Regions from separate parts of the Acinetobacter sp. 70_2 genome, predicted to be linked through region 1. Evidence: riboswitches for the same ligand, from Rfam matches in the RefSeq annotation. Region 1 holds a riboswitch; the other holds the start of a gene.

Region 1 (4,218 bases):
TCTTTCACCATACCCGCTTCGAATTTTTTCACACGGCGTACTTCTGCAGCTTGAGCAGCAATATCCATGTTTTTGTGCAAAATCCCGATACCACCATTTTGCGCCATTGCAATCGCCATACGTGACTCAGTCACTGTATCCATTGCAGCTGAAACTAATGGGATATTTAAATGAATGCCGCGAGTTAAACGTGTCTTTAGAGAGACATCTTTTGGGAGAACAGTAGAGTAGGCAGGAAGTAATAAGACATCATCGAAGGTTAGCGCTTCTTGAACGATGGTCAGCATAACAATCTCACTGGTAAATTCCGTGAGCTATTATAAACAAATTTCAATGCAATTTTCATATTATCTTTGCCTTTTTCAGCAATAGATATTCACCTACTCTAAATATTTCTCACTTATTATCGTGTTAGCTCATATTTAACTCACCTGATCATAGTCATGATCATTTTCTGAATCTGCTGGGCTTACTTCAATCAGAGGAATCAACTGGTGCGCCAAGCGCGCTTTGTTACACTGTTCATCAGCAATCTGTACCTCTTTACAGGTAGAACTACGCACCGCATAGATAGAACAGCCCACCTCTTTACCAATTTCACCCGTCAAAGCCTGACATCGTGGCTGAGCCTGATTAGTTCCACGCATACACGAATAAACGGGTGTCAAAGGTTCAACAAGATGTTCATCTATGAACTCGGCCTCAGCCCAGTAAAATGAAACCCGAAAATGTGCACAACATGCCCCACAGCGAAGGCACTCATCTGGAGTCGCAACTTGAGATAACATTTTTATTCAAATTCTCGTCATCAAAAATTTTTCTGTGACGCAAAATCCTAAAAAAATTTCAAATTGGACTCAAGATATTGAACTTAAATTTTTTATGTTGGACAGCTGAAAATTTGTTCAGTCATTAAATCTACACCGCATGGCAATGTTTCAATCCAGTCTAAAAACTGGTTAATCATTTCTTTGCCAATAAATGGAGTCCCATGCTGAGGCACAATCATCTCAATATCCATTTGACGAACCATGTTGACCCATAAACGGATGACTTTATTGGAACACATATAACGTTGGTGAAAAGCTTTCATTTTCAGCACATGGGCATCGAAATCTTTGAGAGGCTGACTTGCATCTTCAACAATAGAAGCCCCCATATCACCAGAAAATAAAATTTTGGCAACTGGATCATAAAACTGAAAATTACCCACCGAATGTAGAAAATGTGCCGGAACCATGACAAGCTTTGATTCACCCAATTGAATCACTTGACCACGATCTGGCAACTCAATGAGACGGTCTTCCCAATTTCCTTTCATACGCTCACTCATAAATGATGAATTTAAGTGAGGTAAAAATCGCGCCCATAATTTAGAGGCAACCACTTTAGCATCGGTATAAACCAACCAACGAGGCATTGAAGTAATAATATCTGGGTCTTGATGTGAAGCGATTACATAGTCCAGATTTTTAAGACGAGTATATTTATTAAGTTCCATCGTCAATGGAACATAGGTCAAGTCACCACCTGGATCAATAACAGCTGCCCTTTCATGATCAATAATTAAAAATTGATTGGCTTGTATGCCTTCCCCTTTCACCAAACTGGTAAAACTAATACATTTATGTACGCCATTATCAAATAGTATCTGCGATGTTGTTTTTTCAAACCCCATACAATTCCCCAAAAAAACTTTAAATATTAGATATTTTTATATCCCTACTAAAATAAAGGGATTCTAAAGCACTTGCAATGAATTGATTGATATTTCTCATAATATTTTAAAATTGATTTTACTTTTCTTATTCTATAAATGAATCATCAATAAATTGAGCAACCCTCTAGCATCTCCTTAAATAAACAGTATCGTGAAGTTTAACTACTTAAACACTCAATAAAACGCACTCTTAATGAATGCGTTTTTATATAAAGCGAAAAGTATTTTAGAAGAAATAATGTTGTACTAACGTAGAAACACCTACGATAAAGAAAATAGCTGCACCAATTTTATGAATGAGCGAGATAGATAAACGTTCAGCCAATTTATTACCAATAAATACAGCTGGTGCATTCGCGATCATCATCCCTAGTGTTGTACCCAGCATCACCCAGAAAATGCTGTCATAGCGTGCAGCTAAAGCGACAGTTGCAATTTGGGTTTTATCACCAATTTCTGCTAAGAAAAATAAAATAAAGGTTGCACCAAAAACACCAAATTTTTGCCATTTATTAATACTATCAGTCTCATCATCAAGCTTATCTGGAATAAGCATCCAGAACGCCATACCAATGAAACCAACCGCGAGTACCCAAACTAAAATTTCAGGACTGAGCACAGTCGTAATCCATTGCCCAAGCACAGCAGAAATACCATGGTTAATGAGTGTTGCTAAAAGAATCGCAATTAAAATAGGAATTGGCTTACGGAAACGCGCAGACAATAAAAGTGCCAACAATTGAGTTTTATCACCCATTTCAGCGAGGGCAACAATCGAGGTAGAAATCAGAAATTCTTGCATGTCGGTTCTCTGGCTAGCATAAATGCCTATGACCTACCCCTCCTGCTAGCCAAATATCATAAAATGATTGCAGAGTGGTAAATCAAAGGTCTTGCCAACTCAGGAACGATGAGACGTTTAAGCTATGATGACCATGTTCTGTTGAACAATTATGTTGACCATCACCTATTCACATTTGCTGTGAATAGCGGCTACTCCCCAATGAAGTATGCGTTTATTATATTCAAGTCACTCTATTTTTCAAACGTTTAAGCAATAAATTTTACCCACGCCCACACCAATAAACGCGCAAGACCTAATAACACTGCAAAATAAGCACTTATATGAATGAAACCAATATGGCTACTGCTCGTTCCAGCCTGATATTCAAAGGGCAAAATCAAAGTAGCGACAAACACCTCAAAACCCATCACCACATAAGTCATCCATTCCCACGGGAAGTGTAAAATACTGACCCATACTCCCATCAATAAAAATACAATCAACAGTAAGGGCAACATAATTTTCAGGAAACCCAACATTTACTATTTCTCCTTTACCTGATAACGAGAAATTTCTCCTCACGCTCAATAAGCCTTGCTTAGCCTGTAGATTAACCCAAAATTTAATTAAAGAGATATCAAAAACAAAACCCCGCCGAAGCGAGGTTTTAGTCAATTATTTCAAAGCATTAGATTAATAAAGTACGAATATCTTTAAGAAGCTTCGTAAGTTTATTTGTAAAGCGAGCTGCATCTGCACCATTAATTACACGGTGGTCATAAGACAATGACAACGGCAACATTAAGCGCGGATCAAAGTCTTTACCATTCCATACTGGCTGCATTGTTGCAGGTGAAATACCTAAAATTGCAACTTGTGGCCAGTTCACAAGAGGTGTAAATGCTGTGCCACCTATTGCACCTAAGCTTGAAATGGTGAAATTCGCACCTTGCAAGTCTTTCGGTGATAATTTCTTATCACGCGCTTTTTGACCTAACACACCCAATTCAACTGCAATTTGCTTAATTGATTTTTGGTCTGGGTTACGAAGTACTGGCACAGTTAAACCATCAGGTGTTGCTACTGCAATTCCCATATGGATTTCATTGCGCAAGAGCACTGATTTACCGTCATCAGATAGATGACCTGCGAACTCACGCTCTTCTTTCAACAAATGCGCAACCGCTTTGATAATGAATGCCATAATCGTCAGGCTGATACCTTCTTTTTTGAAGTTGCCTTTCAGTTCATTACGCCAATCTTCCAACTCAGTAATATCAGCCAAATCAAACTGGGTGACTTGCGGAATAAAGTTGTTCAACGACAATTGCGGAATTGATACTTGCTGCAAACGCGTCAGTACTTTTTCTTCCACGCCACCAAATGCAGTAAAGTCAGGAAGCTTTGGCAAACCCGAAACCGCTGGTGCAGCTGCAGCAACTGGCGCCGCCGCTTGCGGTGCAGTTAAACGACTCTTCACATAAGCAAAGATATCTTCTTTAACAACACGGCCATGCTCACCAGAAGTTTTAACTTGTGACAAGATCACACCAAGTTCACGAGCCAGCTTACGAACAGCAGGGCCTGCATATACTTTAGCATTTTCAGCTTCTTGCTCTTTCGTTAACTTATCAGCACCAGATGTTGATGCTACAGGCGCAGACTGAGTCGCAGCAGGAGCTGCCGCTTTAGGTGCTGCTGTCTGTGGAGCCGG
Region 2 (4,218 bases), on a different contig from region 1:
CTATTTTTGTTTTTATGGCGACAGATTTTGCAGTGCCAGTATCATTCTCAGGTTATGTTTCAGGGATGTATACGCTTGGCGCGGTCCTTTCAGGAATTATTGCTTTTTACTGGATTGATCATTTCAATAAAAAGCGGTTTTTAATTATCAATATGGCGCTGTTGGGTCTACTAACACTTTTAACTACCTGCACATCTAGTTTTAGTCTTCTACTTGCACTTCGATTTTGTGCAGGGTTGGTCGGCGGTACCACCATGGGAGTGGGTATCAGTATATTAATAAACAACGCACCGCCTAATTTACGGGGGAAAATGTTAGCGACGGTGATCGCGTCATTTTCAATAGTAAGTATTGTTGGAATGCCCACCATATTATTTCTATGCACTCACTATGGTTGGCATGTGGCTTTGTGGCTCATAAGTGCATTGTGTGTGTTGGCATTGCCACTTATTGTATCGTTTATACCCAAAGACCAAGTCTCTTTAGATACGGTTAGTGCGTCGCCTTTAGATGCAGATACTCTACTGTTTGCCTCTGCTAATGCGCTCGTACAGTTTAGCCCTATGCTGGTTATTCCTATTTTGGCACCCTTAATGATTCAACAGTTGGGCGCTTCGCAAGACCTACTGCCTTGGCTATTTTTTTGCGGGGGCATGATAGGTTATTTATCTACAAAAATAACAGGGGCGTTAACCTCCCGTTTTTCTGCTTTGGTACTGGCTACAGGTTCAACTATTGTCTTTATACTAAGTTTGCTTATACCAGTGCTAGGCTATGAGCATGCAGCGTTATTTATTAGTTTATTTCTCGGTGCATCTTACAGTCGTTTGGTGTCATCTTCAGTGGTTACGATTCAGTTTCCTAATGATCGGCAACGAGCTGGATTCTCTTCATTACAAACATCAATCATGTATCTGATGACAACCGTCGCATTTTTCCTATCCGTTTTTCTATTACCAGACCATGACATGGCACCACAAAGTGTAAATAAGTTACTGGCGATATCCGCAATTTCAGCAGCAGGCTTCCCAATTCTCGTTATTATTCTGCAAAAGAAGCTGGCTAAACGTGTGCCCATGAGCTAATTCTAAAGCCACTATTTTTCCGTACATTAAAATAGTGACGATTAAAAAAAATTGGCCTCTGGCTCATTACCCATTTTCTTGAAATTACATTTAGGCGTTCTGGTACATGAGCCTTGAAGGTCAAATACTTATTAAAATTTTCCTTGCCTCAATAGAGAGACAATATATTTCCTTCCCAAAAAATATATACTATGGGGGAGTATCATCAAAAGACCATAAATATGGAAATTAACAGTAATTTAGAACGCTACCACTCTCATCAGTTCGATGAAGGAAACCCGCTGGCTCAAAAGAAAATTTTGATTGCAACGATTTTAACTGCCGTGATGATGGTCTTTGAAATTGTGGGTGGCTGGGTCTTTAACTCCATGGCTCTTTTAGCTGATGGCTGGCACATGAGTTCACATATGGTTGCTCTAGGGCTGGCTTATGTGGCTTACAAAATGGCTCGTCGTTATGCCTACGACAAACGCTTTAGTTTCGGAACTTGGAAAATCGAAATTTTGGGTGGGTATAGCAGTGCAATATTATTAATGGTCGTTGCACTTTTAATGGGGTTTCAATCTATCGAACGGTTACTCCATCCTGTTGATATTCATTATAATGAAGCGATTTCTATTGCTGTTGTAGGTTTGGCAGTCAACTTAATCTGTGCGTGGTTATTACATGATAATCATGAACATCACCACCACCATCATGACCATGAGCATAGTCACCACCATCATCATGATCACCATCACGATTTAAATCATAAAGCTGCGTTTCTACATGTGGTTGCCGATGCCGTAACGTCTGTATTAGCCATAGCCGCACTTATAGCGGGTAAATATTTTGGGTGGAATTTTTTAGATGCTTTATTAGGTATTGTAGGGGCGATACTTGTTGCACAGTGGTCGTGGGGACTTTTGCGTGACACAGGAAAAACTTTATTAGATGCTGAAATGTCACATCCAGTTGTAGCTGAAATACAAGAAGTGATTGAGCAATTATCCCAAGTAAAAATTACAGATTTACATGTATGGAAAGTCGGTAAAGGAAAATTTTCATGTATTTTGGCTTTAGAAACGGACCGAACAGATTTAACACCTGATTCAGTTAAAAAAGCCTTGTCTATCCATGAAGAAATTGTACATGCCAGTGTAGAAATACATTTTGTCTGACCATCTCTGTAGAGTTAGGATGAAATCACTGGTAAAATCCTCAGCATTGTCATTGGGGAGTAGCCATTCCTAGTACCCGCTAGGAAGACCACGTCAACAAACTTGAGATCAGTATCTCATGGCGTGTTCAGCCACTGTATATACAGTAAGAGCTAGGCGAGACCTTTGGCCGCAACGTACTTTGCTAGTCGGGCGAGGAGCGTTGTCGCGCCAATGGTTTCTTATTTCGCCCGGCTGGAACTATTCCTATGCTCCTCACGTTCATCTTATTCTTTTTGTCCGCCGCGGCAATTTACCTAGCCTGTGAATATTTCGTCAATGGAATTGAATGGTTTGGTAAACGTCTTAATCTTGGTGCAACCGCAGTAGGTTCAGTACTCGCAGCTTTTGGTACAGCGTTACCTGAAAGTGCGGTGACCTTTATGGCCGTTGTGTTTGGTAATACCCCAGAACAAAAAGACCTTGGTGTTGGAGCTGCAATGGGTGGTCCATTGGTTTTAGCAACCTTGGGTTACGCCGTTGTAGGTCTGGTATTAATTCTTCATCGTAAAAAGTTAGCTCGAACTTCGCATAAAGTACAAGTTGATTACGGTCGCTTAAGCCGAGATCAAGTCTCTTTCCTTGCCATCTTTGTTTTAAAAGTAGCACTTGGTTTAGTCGCGTTTGCCATTAAGCCTTGGTTAGGTATTCTATTTTTAGCGGCCTATGCAGCTTATGTTTGGCGTGAGATTAAGGAAGCAGATACATCTGCCGATGAAGAGGAACTTGAACCTCTCAAGTTTCGTCCAAACGCAGCCGAACCGTCACTGGGGTGGGCTGGCCTACAGGTATTGGTCGCTTTAGTCGTCATTAGTATTGCGTCGCATACTTTTGTGGCTCAGCTTGAAGCAATTGGTACAGCGCTAAGTTGGCCACCACATTTGGTTGCTTTATTACTGAGTCCAGTTGCGACCGAATTACCTGAAATTATGAATGCGCTGATTTGGGTACGCCAAGGTAAAGAGCGTTTGGCTTTAGCGAACATTTCTGGTGCCATGATGATTCAGGCCACCATACCAAGTGCTTTGGGTATATTTTTCACACCGTGGCGCTTTGATACGTTGCTACTAGCATCTGGCATTATTACTGCACTGGCGATTGTGTTTTTATGGAATTTATTCCGCCGTGGTGCGGTCGATGATCGATCATTAGTTGCAGTAAGTGCTTTATATGGCGTTTTCGCAGTTTTGGTTGTGATTTATCTCTAATACGCATTCATGCGTTGCAAGGTGACCAGCGCGTTTCAGCTATTTTCATGACTATTGAACGGCTAATCTTATACACTCACGGGTGTATAAGATTACGATACAGAAAATTCTTTAGAATTCGCCTAATTTTTCACTAGTTAGGGGCTGTACCTGAGCCGTAGACGCATGTATCGTTAAGTCTTGATACTTTAAAATTAAAAAGTGTTCGAAACGCAGTATCGTTCAGTTAAACCGCTGAACTGTAGCGACGCTGTTGAAGAACACCAAATCTCAAAATGAATAGTACAAATAAGAAAGGAATAAAATATTACGTTTTATTGGTAAATATTGAGATGGAGTATCAATGACCAAGCTGGGGGTCTTTGAAGAAATATTTTACGGTTGATTTATTTATGATAGCTTCGTCTTACTTTAAAAAACGCAAGAAAAATTACCGTAACGTAAAAGACCAGCAGCTTACAATTGCAGCCAAAGCAAATATCTTTATTTGTATTATTTTTTGTTTGTTTTGGACTATTTATTTCGCATTTGCACACATGTGGCTGATTGTTTGTATGGATATTGGTTTCACACTAGTTTCCATGTTTAGCCTTTTTCTCATTTATAAAAACCGTATTTCGGCGGGCATACTTTTATCACAAGCGGTTCTACTGATTTTCCCAGTCGTTTTTTGCCTGTTTTTCGATATTGCTACACCTCATCGGCCTCAAGTGGCGCATTTATTTT

The links. A riboswitch is a leader RNA that binds a small molecule or an ion and turns the genes downstream of it on or off. The one in region 1 is predicted to bind manganese.
Region 2: linked by a shared signal. The riboswitch ahead of AC1PJ9_RS17410 (sodium:calcium antiporter) and the one ahead of AC1PJ9_RS05350 (TMEM165/GDT1 family protein) in region 1 are both predicted to bind manganese.

The regions. Positions count from the first base shown of each region.
Region 1 is NZ_JBWZIP010000012.1:314,123-318,340, forward strand. Features, by position in the region: gene guaB (IMP dehydrogenase) at 1-287, opposite strand, end outside; gene AC1PJ9_RS05340 (YkgJ family cysteine cluster protein) at 423-788, opposite strand; gene AC1PJ9_RS05345 (oxygen-binding di-iron domain-containing protein) at 881-1,678, opposite strand; gene AC1PJ9_RS05350 (TMEM165/GDT1 family protein) at 1,947-2,522, opposite strand; yybP-ykoY riboswitch at 2,538-2,734, opposite strand; gene AC1PJ9_RS05355 (hypothetical protein) at 2,771-3,043, opposite strand; gene AC1PJ9_RS05360 (2-oxo acid dehydrogenase subunit E2) at 3,193-4,218, opposite strand, start outside.
Region 2 is NZ_JBWZIP010000015.1:1,766,206-1,770,423, reverse strand. Features, by position in the region: gene AC1PJ9_RS17420 (MFS transporter) at 1-1,085, shown strand, start outside; gene dmeF (CDF family Co(II)/Ni(II) efflux transporter DmeF) at 1,307-2,245, shown strand; yybP-ykoY riboswitch at 2,284-2,464, shown strand; gene AC1PJ9_RS17410 (sodium:calcium antiporter) at 2,494-3,492, shown strand; gene AC1PJ9_RS17405 (putative bifunctional diguanylate cyclase/phosphodiesterase) at 3,855-4,218, shown strand, end outside.